DNA from 4 places in the Rhizobium sp. AN6A genome. Region 3 is predicted to be linked to each of the others. Evidence: predicted binding sites of a transcription regulator. Region 3 holds the regulator's gene; each other region holds the start of a gene.
The links. The regulator LexA, encoded in region 3, represses DNA repair genes until DNA is damaged. The targets are predictions, from matches to a motif close to TGTTCNNNNTGTGTTCNG.
Positions count from the first base shown of each region.

Region 1: the regulator LexA is predicted to act here: its motif matches at 1,353-1,370, upstream of CRO62_RS21220 (PA0069 family radical SAM protein).
Region 2: the regulator LexA is predicted to act here: its motif matches at 1,137-1,154, upstream of CRO62_RS01015 (ImuA family protein).
Region 4: the regulator LexA is predicted to act here: its motif matches at 1,927-1,944, upstream of CRO62_RS13435 (ATP-dependent helicase).

Region 1 is NZ_OCNC01000004.1:1,782,574-1,785,681, reverse strand. Features, by position in the region: gene CRO62_RS21230 (FAD-binding oxidoreductase) at 1-651, shown strand, start outside; gene CRO62_RS21225 (hypothetical protein) at 679-1,197, opposite strand; gene CRO62_RS21220 (PA0069 family radical SAM protein) at 1,486-2,643, shown strand; gene CRO62_RS21215 (ribonuclease HII) at 2,982-3,108, shown strand, end outside.
Region 2 is NZ_OCNC01000001.1:219,203-222,310, reverse strand. Features, by position in the region: gene ligD (non-homologous end-joining DNA ligase) at 1-932, opposite strand, end outside; gene CRO62_RS01015 (ImuA family protein) at 1,215-1,967, shown strand; gene CRO62_RS01010 (Y-family DNA polymerase) at 1,888-3,108, shown strand, end outside.
Region 3 is NZ_OCNC01000004.1:2,422,299-2,425,406, forward strand. Features, by position in the region: gene CRO62_RS24495 (ComEC/Rec2 family competence protein) at 1-452, shown strand, start outside; gene CRO62_RS24500 (glutathione S-transferase family protein) at 472-1,152, opposite strand; gene lexA (transcriptional repressor LexA) at 1,593-2,315, opposite strand; gene CRO62_RS24510 (VOC family protein) at 2,526-3,108, shown strand, end outside.
Region 4 is NZ_OCNC01000004.1:162,340-165,447, reverse strand. Features, by position in the region: gene CRO62_RS13435 (ATP-dependent helicase) at 1-1,885, opposite strand, end outside; gene CRO62_RS13430 (carboxymuconolactone decarboxylase family protein) at 1,987-2,397, opposite strand; gene CRO62_RS13425 (efflux RND transporter periplasmic adaptor subunit) at 2,623-3,108, shown strand, end outside.

The sequences.
Region 1 (3,108 bases), 640 kb from region 3:
CGCATCGGCGTGGAATTCACCGCCAAACATATTCCCGGCGTGCGCGATCCGCTACAAACGCCGCATGACTGGTACGCGCTCATCGATATCTCCACCTCCGATTCGGCTGAGACGGCTGAAACGATGATGCAATCGCTGCTGGAGCGCGGTTTGTCGGCCGGGCTGGTCGAGGATGCGGTGATCGCTTCATCGGAAGCGCAGCGTCAGGCGCTCTGGCATATGCGCGAAAGCATGTCGGATGCGCAAAAGCCGGAAGGCGGGTCGATCAAGCACGACGTTTCCGTTCCGGTGTCGAAAATACCGGAATTCATGGCAACGGCGGAAAAGGCCGTTCTTGCCGCCATTCCCGGCGCCCGCGTCTGCGCCTTCGGCCATCTGGGCGATGGCAACATCCACTACAATATTTCCCAGCCGGTTGGTGCGGACAAAGCTGAATTCATCGGTCACTGGCGGGATATGAACGAGATCGTGCACGGCATCGTGCTGTCGCTCGGCGGCTCGATTTCGGCCGAACATGGCATCGGCCAGCTGAAGCGCGACGAGCTGGCCGCGATCAGGCCTGGCATAGAAATGGACCTGATGCGGCGCATCAAACACGCCTTTGATCCTGCCGGCATCATGAACCCCGGCAAGGTGCTCACCGCCCGCTAGGGACAGCAGCTTCATCATCGTTGCAGGTTAGTTGGAAGTTCTCGCCGTCCAGGCGGGAACCAGTTCCGCATTCAGGCGGCGCGGCTTTTGCGCGTGCACGAGCTGTGTCAGGCCCATGCCGGATTTTGCGATCGCCACCGCATGTTTCTTCGGCATCAGGTAGCCGCATTCCAAGGGAGGCCGGCGGCGCACTATCCGGCTGAAAAAGGGCCGCTTGTGATACCGGGACGGCGAGAAACGCGCGGGCTCGGCACAGACAGCCACATATTCGAGAATCTCTTCGATCCAGCCGCTCTGCGGACGCGCACCCGGTTCGACCAGCAGGATCCAATGCCCGCGCGCCGAGCGCATGACATCCTCAATATCCCACTGCGCATAAAAACGGCAGCCAGCGGCATCGGCGACGCGCGACGATCCATCGCGCGAACCGTGATCGAGGATCACAACGTCGCTTACCAGCCCTTCCACGGCCCCGGTTACAAGCGCAGACAGCGTATGCGCCAGTTCCGGTTCCTGATCCCGGCATTCCATTATGACTGTCAACATATGCATAGCTCTAACGCATCGCACAATAAATTGCCACTGCACTGGATGTCAGAAAATCCGCAACCGTTCCGGCTTAACTCTAGCGCACCTTCAGGTGGGATTGGCGCGAACGGCACCCCGGCCGCAGGTCGGCCAGCTATCGATTTTGCATTTTTTGTTCTTGTAATGTTCTCATTTCTGCGGTAGGAATTTAATCATTCGAAGAGGCAATGAAACGCCGGTTCGAGTGGAAACGGTTTAGGGCGTTGGCTTGCCTTGAGAGGCGTGCGGCACCCTGGGAGCATCCAGATGAGAGACCATACGCTTTCGGGGCAGGCTGCCTTCCAGCCGAGCCATACGCCTGACATTGCCAATGCGCTGGCCGATGCTTCGGGCCTGCGCATCGAGATCGACCGTCGTCGCGGGCGTGGCGCCGGACTTAACCCGGGCGGGCGCTTCGAGGCCCTGCAGCGGGAGGTTTTCGACGATGGCTGGCAGACTCTGGAGGAGCTGCCGGAGTTCCGCACCGAAGTGCAGGTGGAAAAGCCGCGCAGCATCATCAGCCGCAACGAATCGCCTGACATCCCTTTCGACCGTTCCATCAATCCCTATCGCGGCTGCGAACATGGCTGCATCTACTGTTTCGCCCGTCCGACGCACAGCTATATGGGGCTTTCTGCCGGGCTGGATTTCGAGGCGAAGCTTTTCGCCAAGCCGGATGCGGCAAAGCTGCTCGAAAGGGAGCTGGCGAAGCCCGGCTACAAGCCGCGCGTCATTGCCATCGGCACCAATACCGACCCCTATCAGCCGATCGAGCGCGAATGGCGCATCATGCGGCAGATACTGGAAGTGCTGGCAAAGGCCGACCATCCCGTCGCCATCGTCACCAAATCGGCCCTGATCAAGCGGGATATCGATATTCTGGCGCCCATGGCCAAGAAAGGTCTCGCCAAGGTTGGTATTTCCGTGACGACGCTGGACCGCAAGCTGGCACGCAGCATGGAACCGCGCGCCGCCACGCCTGAAAAACGGCTGGAAGCCGTCAAGGCGCTGACGGATGCCGGCATTCCCGTGGCGGTGATGATGGCACCCGTCATTCCCGCACTCAACGATCATGAGATCGAACGCATTCTCGAAGCCGGCAAGGCCGCTGGCGCAACGGAGGCGTCCTATGTGCTGCTGCGCCTGCCGCTGGAGGTCAGCCCCCTCTTCCGCGACTGGCTGCTGCGCAACTATCCGGACCGCTACCGGCATGTCATGTCGCTGGTGCGCTCCATGCGCGACGGCAAGGATTACGATGCGGAATTCGGAAAACGCATGAAGGGTGCTGGTCCCTATGCATGGCAGATCGGCAGGCGTTTCGAAATGGCGACGAAACGGCTTGGCCTCATCCGCCGCGGCATTCACCTGCGCGACGATATCTTCGTGCCGCCGGGAGGTGCCGGCGTGCAATTGTCGCTGCTTTGAAAATATGAGGCCCGCTTGGCCGATCGATGGCGCAGTACGATGCGCGCAACGATAACCAGCGGTGCAGACCCATAAAGAGTGGCGGCCCTTTCCTGTTGACGGGGCCATGCTCTTGACGAAATGCCCGGCGGGTTTTCCCTGGCCCGTCGGACATCACCCCCCGGAACCCGCCGCCTCGCGTGCGATCGCTTTTCCTCCGCCGCCCCGTTGGAGGATCAAAGGTCATGACGACCTAAGGGGCACGGTTGGCCACGCCCCTTGACCCGGCTGGCCGCGCCCGTCATCGCCCGCTTCCGGGGGCTTGCAGGAGATCGGGTGTGTGTGCAAGTTTCTGCCGCATGAAACGCCGCACCGCACCCGATTCTCCTGCCCTCTTTGATCTCGCCGATACGGGCCCCGATTTCTCCTTCGAACTCGAGGCGAGGAAGAAGGGGCTTTGGCCCGTGGCCGGCACGGATGAGGCAG
Region 2 (3,108 bases), on a different contig from region 3:
TCGACCCAGACAATGTCTGCGTGCTCGGCATAGGATGCAGGTGACTGCTTCCGTTTCCAGCGCAGCTTGTCGAGCATCTTGCGCAGCCTGGTCATCTCGGCGTCCCTGAAGCCTGTGCCGACATTCCCGACATGAATAAGCTCGTCACCGCGATAGGCAGCAAGCGCCAGCGAGGCGAACCCGGCAGGCGATGCCGTCGATGGCTCATAGCCCACGATCATGAACGCTTCGCTCTCAACGCATTTGATCTTGACCCAGTCCCCGGTGCGGCCGGAACGATAGGGCTGATCGAGGTGCTTGCCGACGATGCCCTCGAGACCAAGGCCGCCAACGTGTTCCAGCAGGATCGCGGGATCGGCGTCAATGGTTTCCGAAAGGCGGATAGCGCCATCATTGTCCTTAAGCATTTCCTCGAGAAGATGTCGGCGTGAGCGATATTCGACATTCCGCAGATCATGACCGTCGAGATAGATAAGATCGAAGGCGTAGAGGATGGCGTCCGAAGCTCGGTTGCCAGCAGTCTTTCCAGAAGCACCCAACGATTTCTGCAGCAGCCCGAAATCCGACCGCCCTTCATCGTCAAGCACAACCGCCTCGCCATCGATGATCATCGTTGCCGGCCCAAGCGCCTGAGCAGCCTGCTCGATCGCAGGAAACCGGTGCGTCCAGTCATGGCCGCTACGCGTGAGGATGCGGACCCCAGTCGGCTCAATATGAACCGCCAGTCGATAGCCATCCCATTTCAGCTCCCAGCTCCATTGGTCGCCTTGTGGAGGATGCGCCTTCAATTGGGCGAGCGCCGGCTCGACGCGATCGGGCATCGGTTCAAACAGCAGCTGTGGCTGTGCGGGATTGCGCTTCCGACGCGGCTTTGACCGCAGCGGGGCTTCGGTATCACGAAGGAGCGGCTTTGATCTCGGTGGCTTCGTCATGCAAACGAGTTCAGCACGAAAACCTTAAGAAGATTGTGACGCCGTTCATCTATCCCCGCTATCGACCATTCTGGCCCCGACGGACGCAGGGGCCGCAAAAATTTCTGTTTCGCCTTACCTCCTTGAATCCTTTTAGAATCTTCGACTTTGCTAATACTGGGATAATATTCCTCAACTTTGTGGTGCTTGACTCTTTTGCGCTAGGAGAACAAACAATGAACATATAGCCCGTACGACATGATGTCGATCCTTTGAACACGACCTTGAAGGGAGCCGTGAACGATGACTGCTGCCCGTCAGAGGGTGATTTGCGACTTGCGCGACCGCATAGCGTCGATGGAAGGGGTATCCGCGAAGCGGGCCGGAACACTCGCCTTCGGCGTTCCCGAGATCGATGCGGCCTTGCCCGGCGGTGGTCTCGCCTATGGCGCGCTGCACGAGTTTGCAGGCGGCGGCTCGGGCACCGTCGATGGCGCAGCGGCCGCCCTTTGTGTTGCCGGCATTGCCGCACGAACAAAAGGCCCCGTCATCTGGTGTCTGACGCGGCCGGATCTGTTTTTTCCGGCTCTTGCCCATGTGGGTCTGCATCCCGACCGCGTCATCTTTGTTGAATCCGACAAGGAAGAGGATGTGCTTGCCAATATGGAGGAGGGCCTTTCCTTCGGTGGACTTGGCGCCGTCGTCGGTGAACTTGTCCGCTTGCCCATGGTCAGTTCCCGCCGCCTGCAGCTTGCAGCCGAGCGAACCGGGACCATGGCGCTTGGCGTTCGCCGATGGCGGCGACAGACGGAGGCCAATGACTTTGGCCAGCCGACGGCCTCGACCACGCGGTGGCGTGTCAGCGTGATGCCGTCGGAAGAGTTGCCGGTAGCGGGGGTGGGCAGGCCCCAATGGTTTCTGGAATTGATGCGCGTGAAAGCGGGTGAGTGTGCTGAGTTTCTCGTGAGGGCGTGTGATGACAAGGGTCGTCTCGATCTATCTTCCGGATCTGCCGACAGATCGCATTCGTCGGGCCGATCCGTCTATTCCGCCTGAACAGCCAATCGCCGTGATCGCGAAAAGCGGCTCGAAGCGATGGGTGTCTGCCGCCGATCCGGCTGCCAGAAAGGCGGGCGTGCATACCGGCATGGCAGCCGCAAAGGCGCAGTCGCTGTTTCGCGGCCTGATGCTGGTTGACGCTGATGCCGAAGCCGATCGAGCCGCACTTGAGCGCATCACGCTCTGGGCGCTGACGATCTATTCGCCAATCGTCGCGGTCGACGGGATTGATGGCATCGTCATGGATACGGAGGGCGCCGATCATCTGCAGGGTGGCGAACTATCAATGGTGAATGGCATCGCCAACCGGTTCCTCGCGAAAAAGCTGACCGCTCGTGTGGCGGTTGCCGACAGCTGGGGTGCTGCCCATGCTTGCGCCCGCGCCATCAATCGCGAAACGATTGTCGTTCCACCGGGGGAGACGGCCCGTGCCGCCGAAAAACTGCCGATCTCGCTTTTGCGCCTGCCGTCAAAGATCGTCTCTGATCTGCGCATGCTCGGTTTCCAGACGATCGGCGAACTTGCCAACACCCCGCGGGCCCCGCTGACATTGCGTTTCGGTCCAGAGGTCGGCCGCCGTCTCGACCAGCTGCTGTGTCGTGTCGCCGAGCCGATCGAGCCGATCCGGACCGCAGAGCTGGTTGAAGTCTCCAAGGCCTTCGCCGAACCGATCGGGGCTGCGGAAACCATCGACAAATATGTTGGCCGTCTGGTCGTCCAACTCGTTGGCGAACTCCAGAAGCGCGGGCTTGGCGTGCGCCGTGCCGACCTGATCGTTGAGAAGGTCGACGGTACGAGACAGGCGATCCGGGCGGGAACAGCCAGACCTGCCCGCGATGTCGCCTGGCTGACAAAACTGTTTCGGGACCGGACGGAAAAGATCGAGCCGGGCTTCGGGATCGAAAAGCTGATCCTGGTCGCCGTGATAGCCGAGCCTCTCGAGGAGGCTCAGAAAGCCTCTGCTCTGGTCGAGGATGACGTCACTGATGTAACGCCGCTGATCGACCTCTATGGAAACCGGGGGCAGAGGGTTTATCGCGTCGCGCCGGTCGCCTCCGATGTGCCGGAACGCTCTGTCCAGCGCATCAGCCCCGTCGCTGAACCAATCGCCGTTGCCTGGGTCAGCCATTGGCGCCGC
Region 3 (3,108 bases):
GATCGAAACTATCACCGGAAGACATGGCTGTGGTGGTGCGCGAGATGACGGCGGCGCTCAAAGACGCCGAAGCTGGCGTCTTCACCTGCAGGAAAGACATATGGTGCGTAGCGAGCGCCGCAAGCGGAGAGTGGATCGTCGTTCTGGAAGATGGCCGCTTCGCCGGAAAAGCCTGCGATATTGCCGATATCGTCGTTGTTTCCCGCAGAACCTCTTTTTCGCAGTGCCGCTCGGGTGCACTCCTGCTCAGCCGTGACATCTTGCGGCGTCTCGGTTCTGTGGAAATAGATTTTGCCAACAAGAGGGAGGAGGGTGTGGCGAGCGGGCTGCGCGCCGCAATCGCCGGAACGGATAGGCCCTGGAGCCAGCACCGTTATTACGACTGGAAGAGCGGACGTTTCGACCGTGATCTGCCGCAGCCCATCATCCGGCTGCTGGCGGCGTCGCAATGACCGCCGCCAACGTAGAACATCAGGCCGTTGCGCGCAGATCTTCAGTCAATTCGCCGATCTCGCCAACTTCCTCTTCATGACCAGCGTCGCGCCAGCTCTCCTTCAAACCGGCCTCGTACCATTCTTGCATGGCAGGCAGGGCTAGCAGCCGGTCGCAATAGGCTTTCGCTGCTGGCGAAAGATCCGCGCTGCCATAGGTCTGGAAACGGAATGCAACCGGGCAGAAGAAAGCATCGACCGCCGTGAACTTTTGACCGGCAAGATACGGCCCGCCGAATTTCGTGAGACCCTCGCTCCACAACGCATCGATCCGCTTTATATCGGCCTTAAGCCCGGCATCGCCACCCCTGGGTTTGACCCGAATGCCCACCGACATGGGATAGAGATTGCGCAGCGAGGAAAAGCCGGCATGCATCTCACTTGCGGCCGAACGCGACCAGGCCCTCGCATGCTTGTCGCTTGCCCAGACGCCCTGGTGTCTTTCGGCAAGATATTCGACGATCGAAAGCGTTTCCCAAACCGTCATACCCTCGTCGACCAGGCAGGGCACCTTGCCCGTCGGCGAAAAGGAGGAAAAGGAGACGCCTTCGCCGAACGGAATGAGCTTTTCATCAAAGGCGATACCGAGCGTGCGCATCAATACCCACGGCCGCAGCGACCATGAAGAATAGTTCTTGTTGGCTATATAAAGATCGTACATGGCGTATCTCCCGGATATGACGCGCATTTCTACACCTGCCAAGCGTTCATGGAATATCGAAAATTATCCATGGCTCCCATAAACGCCGTTGATGGATGGTGATGTGGGGTCGCTGAGAGCGCGCCTCGCGATAAGTCACCCTTTGGTGACCAGTAAGAACTGACTGCGCAACACGACAGAACAACGTCGCTAAAAAACAGCGGATGGGATCGTTTCGACAACTAAGGCGAGCGGACCACTCGCCGCCACGCCTGTAGCGAAACCGAAGCATCTTTATGGAGCAGGAGCTCAGTTTAGAAAGGGCAACGCGCATAGGCTGAATGGCGCATATCCTCGTGCACCCGCAAAAGCACGCCACGTTTGGAAACAGCCAAACCAAATATAGGCGCCATCTTCACGATGACGCCTATTGTAAAGTGAATACGTTCGGTTCGATAAGATCAATGGTAGCGGCGGATCAGCCCCACCAGCTTGCCCTGAATTTTCACCCGGTCCGGCCCGAAGATACGGGTCTCATAGGCTGGGTTTGCCGCCTCGAGCGCAATGGAGGCTCCCTTGCGGCGGAAGCGCTTCAGCGTGGCTTCCTCGTCATCCACCAGAGCCACAACGATATCCCCGGGATTGGCGGTGTTGCCGTTGCGGATGATGACTGTGTCGCCGTCGAAAATGCCGGCCTCAATCATCGAATCACCCTTGACCTCAAGAGCGTAATGTTCGCCCGTGCCAAGCATGTCTACTGGCACGGCCACATCATGGGTGTTGTTCTGAATGGCGGAAATCGGCACGCCCGCAGCGATGCGGCCCATGACCGGTACGGTGACAGCCCCGCCCAGATCATTGGCCGGCGTCTTGGGCGCAGGGGCCGGTTCCGGCGTCTTGGGCTTGCCAAGGCTGCCTTCGATAACGCTTGGCGAAAAGCCGCGCTGCGGCCTTGCGCCCGGCGTATAAGCCTCGGGCAGCTTGATGACTTCCAGTGCCCGAGCCCTATTCGGTAGCCGACGAATGAACCCGCGCTCTTCGAGAGCGGTTATCAGGCGGTGGATGCCGGATTTCGAAGCAAGATCGAGTGCGTCCTTCATTTCATCGAAGGAGGGCGGCACGCCGGACTCTTTCATTCGTTCATGAATGAAGAGAAGCAATTCCTGCTGTTTGCGCGTGAGCATGAGGAAAACACCCTTTAGAATCGTAGTGGAAGTCGCGAAACAAATACAGAACGAACACTATATGTTCCATATGTGTTCTGCAATCCCCTAAAATTTCGTGAAGGTGCCATCTGTTGCTGTGATGATTTGCCTCATAGCACGCAATTGTGCTTTTGTGCGGTCGAAACCGTCCCGGCATGCCCCGGGCGGAAGGCCAGCAGAATACATGTCATGACGAAACCCTATAGCGTTGACCATCTCGTTTTGCCCGTGGAAGTCATAGGCGTCGCCGTGAAGCGCCTCGTCAGTCTTGGCTTTACGGTTGCGCCGGAGGCTCTGCATCCTTTCGGCACCCAAAATGCCTGCGTATTTTTCGCCGATGGCACCTATCTGGAGCCGCTCGCAATTGCTGATCCGGCTAAATATAATGCCTCGATAGAGAGGGGTGATGTGTTTACCGGCAGGGATGTGGCCTTCCGGCAACGGGACGGGCAGGAGGGTTTTTCGGCTCTTGTCGCCAGGACTGAAGACGCCTTGGTTGACCATGAGCGGTTTCGGGCAGCCGGTCTTTGGGCGGGCGATGTTTTCGAGTTTTCGCGGCCTGTTCGGATGCCGGATGGCTCGCAAGGCGAGGCGGCGTTCCGGCTGGCTTTTGCGGCAAGCGGGGCGGTCGCGGATTTCTTTCTGTTCAGTTGTCAGCGGCTTCAAGCCCTGCCGGGCGATCGCACCATGCTGGAGCGCCACGCCAATGGTGTCACCGGCCTCAGTGAAATCGTCCTGTTTTCCGGCGGCGATGTGAAGGTGGCGGGCCTGA
Region 4 (3,108 bases), 2.3 Mb from region 3:
GCTGGTGCGGGAACAGACCTTCTTCCCAGCCGGGAAGGAAGACAGTGTCGAATTCCAGCCCCTTTGCGGAATGCAGCGTCATGATGGAGACGGCATCGAGATTTTCGTTCTGCTCGGCATCCATGACGAGCGCGACATGCTCAAGGAAACCGCGCAGGCTTTCGAAGGCCTCCATCGAGCGGATGAGTTCCTTCAGGTTTTCCAGGCGGCCGGGCGCTTCCGCCGTCTTGTCGGCCTGCCACATGGCGGTATAGCCGCTTTCGTCAAGGATCTGCTCGGCAAGTGTGGTGTGTTCGGTGTTTTCCAGAAGCCCCTGCCAGCGGCGAAAATTCTGCACCACATCGAACAGCGCCTTGCGCGCCTGTGGCTTCAGTTCGTCGGTTTCGACGATGTCAGCTGCTGCCGCCAGCATGGGAATATCGCGAGCGCGGGCATAGGCGTGTAGGGCGCTTTTAGTGGTTTCGCCAATGCTACGCTTGGGCGTGTTGACGATACGCTCGAAAGCAAGGTCATCGGCCGGTTGGCAGACAACGCGAAAGTAGGCCATGGCATCGCGGATTTCGAGACGCTCGTAGAAGCGGGGGCCGCCGATGACGCGGTAATTGAGGCCAAGCGTGACGAAACGGTCTTCGAACTCGCGCATCTGGAAGGAGGCGCGAACGAGAATGGCCATGTCGTTCAGCTTGTGGTTCTTGCGCTGAAGCTGCTCGATTTCTTCACCGACGGCGCGGGCTTCCTCTTCGGAATCCCAGGCCGCATGCACCACGACCTTCTCATCGTCGGGGCTGCTGCGCTCGGTGAACAGGGTCTTGCCGAGACGCCCTTCGTTATGGGCGATCAGATGGCCGGCGGTGCCGAGAATATGCTCGGTGGAGCGATAGTTGCGCTCCAGCTTGATGACCTTGGCACCGGGAAAATCCTTGTCGAAGCGCAGGATGTTGTCCACTTCGGCGCCGCGCCAGCCATAGATCGACTGGTCGTCGTCGCCGACGCAGCAGACGTTTTGCGGCTCGCCTTTGGGGCGCTGGGCGAGAAGCCTGAGCCACATATATTGCGCCGTATTGGTGTCCTGATATTCGTCCACCAGAATGTAGCGGAATTTCTGGTGGTACTCCTTCAGAATATCGGGATTGCGGCGGAAGATGCTGATCGGGTGCAGCAGAAGATCGCCGAAATCGCAGGCGTTCAGCGTTTTCAGCCGGTTCTGATAGGCCGTGTAAAGTTCGCGGCCCTTGCCATTGGCGAACGCGCGGGAATCGCCCTCGGGAATATCCGGCGGCGTCAGTCCCTTGTTCTTCCAGCCGTCAATCATGCCGGCGAATTGTTTGGCCGGCCAGCGCTTGTCATCGAGACCTTCGGCCTGGATGAGCTGCTTGATCAGCCGCACCACATCGTCGGTGTCGAGAATGGTGAAATCAGACTTCAGGCCGATGAGTTCGGCATGGCGACGCAAGAGCTTGACACCGATGGAGTGGAAGGTGCCGAGCCAGGGCATGCCCTCAACCGCGCCGCCGACCAGAACGCCGATACGTTCCTTCATCTCGCGGGCGGCCTTGTTGGTGAAGGTCACGGCCAGGATTTGGCTGGGATAGGCGCGTCCGGTCGCCAGAATATGGGCGATGCGGGTGGTGAGAACGCGGGTCTTGCCGGTGCCGGCGCCCGCAAGCACCAGAACCGCGCCGTCCAGTGTCTCCACGGCCTCGCGCTGTTCCGGGTTGAGGCCGGAAAGATAGTCGGGCGTGGGCCGTGCCTGATCGCGTGCCGCCATGGCGCGCGCGGCAATGCCAAGCCCGCCGTCGTTGCCTGCATCGGCATTGTTCGTCGCCTTGCGCGGCGCCTCAGGTTCTTCGTCGAAGAACGGCATATCGTCAAAACTGTTGCTCATGCGGCCCAATGTAGTGATTCGGGATATAAAGGCTAGAACCGTGTTCTGCTTTTATTCCGGTATCATCAGTCAAAACGCCTATTCCAAGACGTTTTTTCGTCTCAGGCCCGCCTGTCGGCATCAAAAGCCGCGTCCACCGGCAATTGCAGCGCCACGGCCAGCTGGTTGGTCTTGGCGGCAAGGGCGATGACCCGCATAAGATCGGCATGCTGTTCGCCCGTCATGCCCTTGGCTTTTGCAGCCGCGGTATGGGAGTGGGCGCAATATGAGCAGCCATTGGTGACGGAAACGGCGATATAAAGCATTTCCTTCACCAGCGGATCGAGCGCTGAAGGTGTGGCCATCACCGCCTTGACCTCGGCCCAGGTCTTTTCCAGAAGATCGGGGTCGAAGGCGAGGTAGAGCCACATATTGTTGATGAAATCCGATTTCCGCGTTGCGCGGATATCGTCGAACACAGCCTTGACGCGCGGGTTGGCTTCGGGATTTTCGGCTTTCGTTACGGTGCTCATGCATTCCTCCGGTCATGGCTATTTCAGCTGCAGATTACCGGATTGGCGAATGTTTGCGACAGAAATGGCCGTCAGTGCGTTTTCGACGACAATTCATCACAAATTACAATTATGTAAGGAACGGATTTGTGCGTTGCCTTCGTTAAGGCATGGGGGAATACTTGTACTGTTCCGAAAAGCGCTTTTCGGGGCGGGTTTATGCTGTGCGGATAATCGGAGAATTGTATGCGGGTGTGGAAACAGGTGGGTGTCTGTCTTGCTGTGGCGGGAGCAGGGCTCTGTCTTTGGGGGTTTTATTCACCCGAAGCGCGGAATCTGCTCGCGGGTATCGGCATCGGCAAAACACCGGCCGGCGCGGTCGAGGTTGCCGCATCCGGTGCCAGAACACCCGGTTCGTCACCCGGACAAAATGCCGGCGCTGCACGCCGCGATGGCAATGCGACCCTGGTGGCGATGGCTCCAGTCAAGCAAGGCACGGTCAATGACAGGCTGAACGCCATCGGCAGTGGCGAGGCCATCCAGTCGGTCGTCGTCATGCCGCAGACATCAGGCACGCTTTCGGAAATCCGCATTTCATCCGGCGCCCGGGTCGTAAAGGGGCAGGTGCTCGCGCGGCTCGATGACGAGGAGCAGGTGATCGAGCGGGACAAGGCGCAGGTTGCGCTACGCAGCGCCGTCGAAAAATCGAGTTCCTACAGTAACCTGAAATCC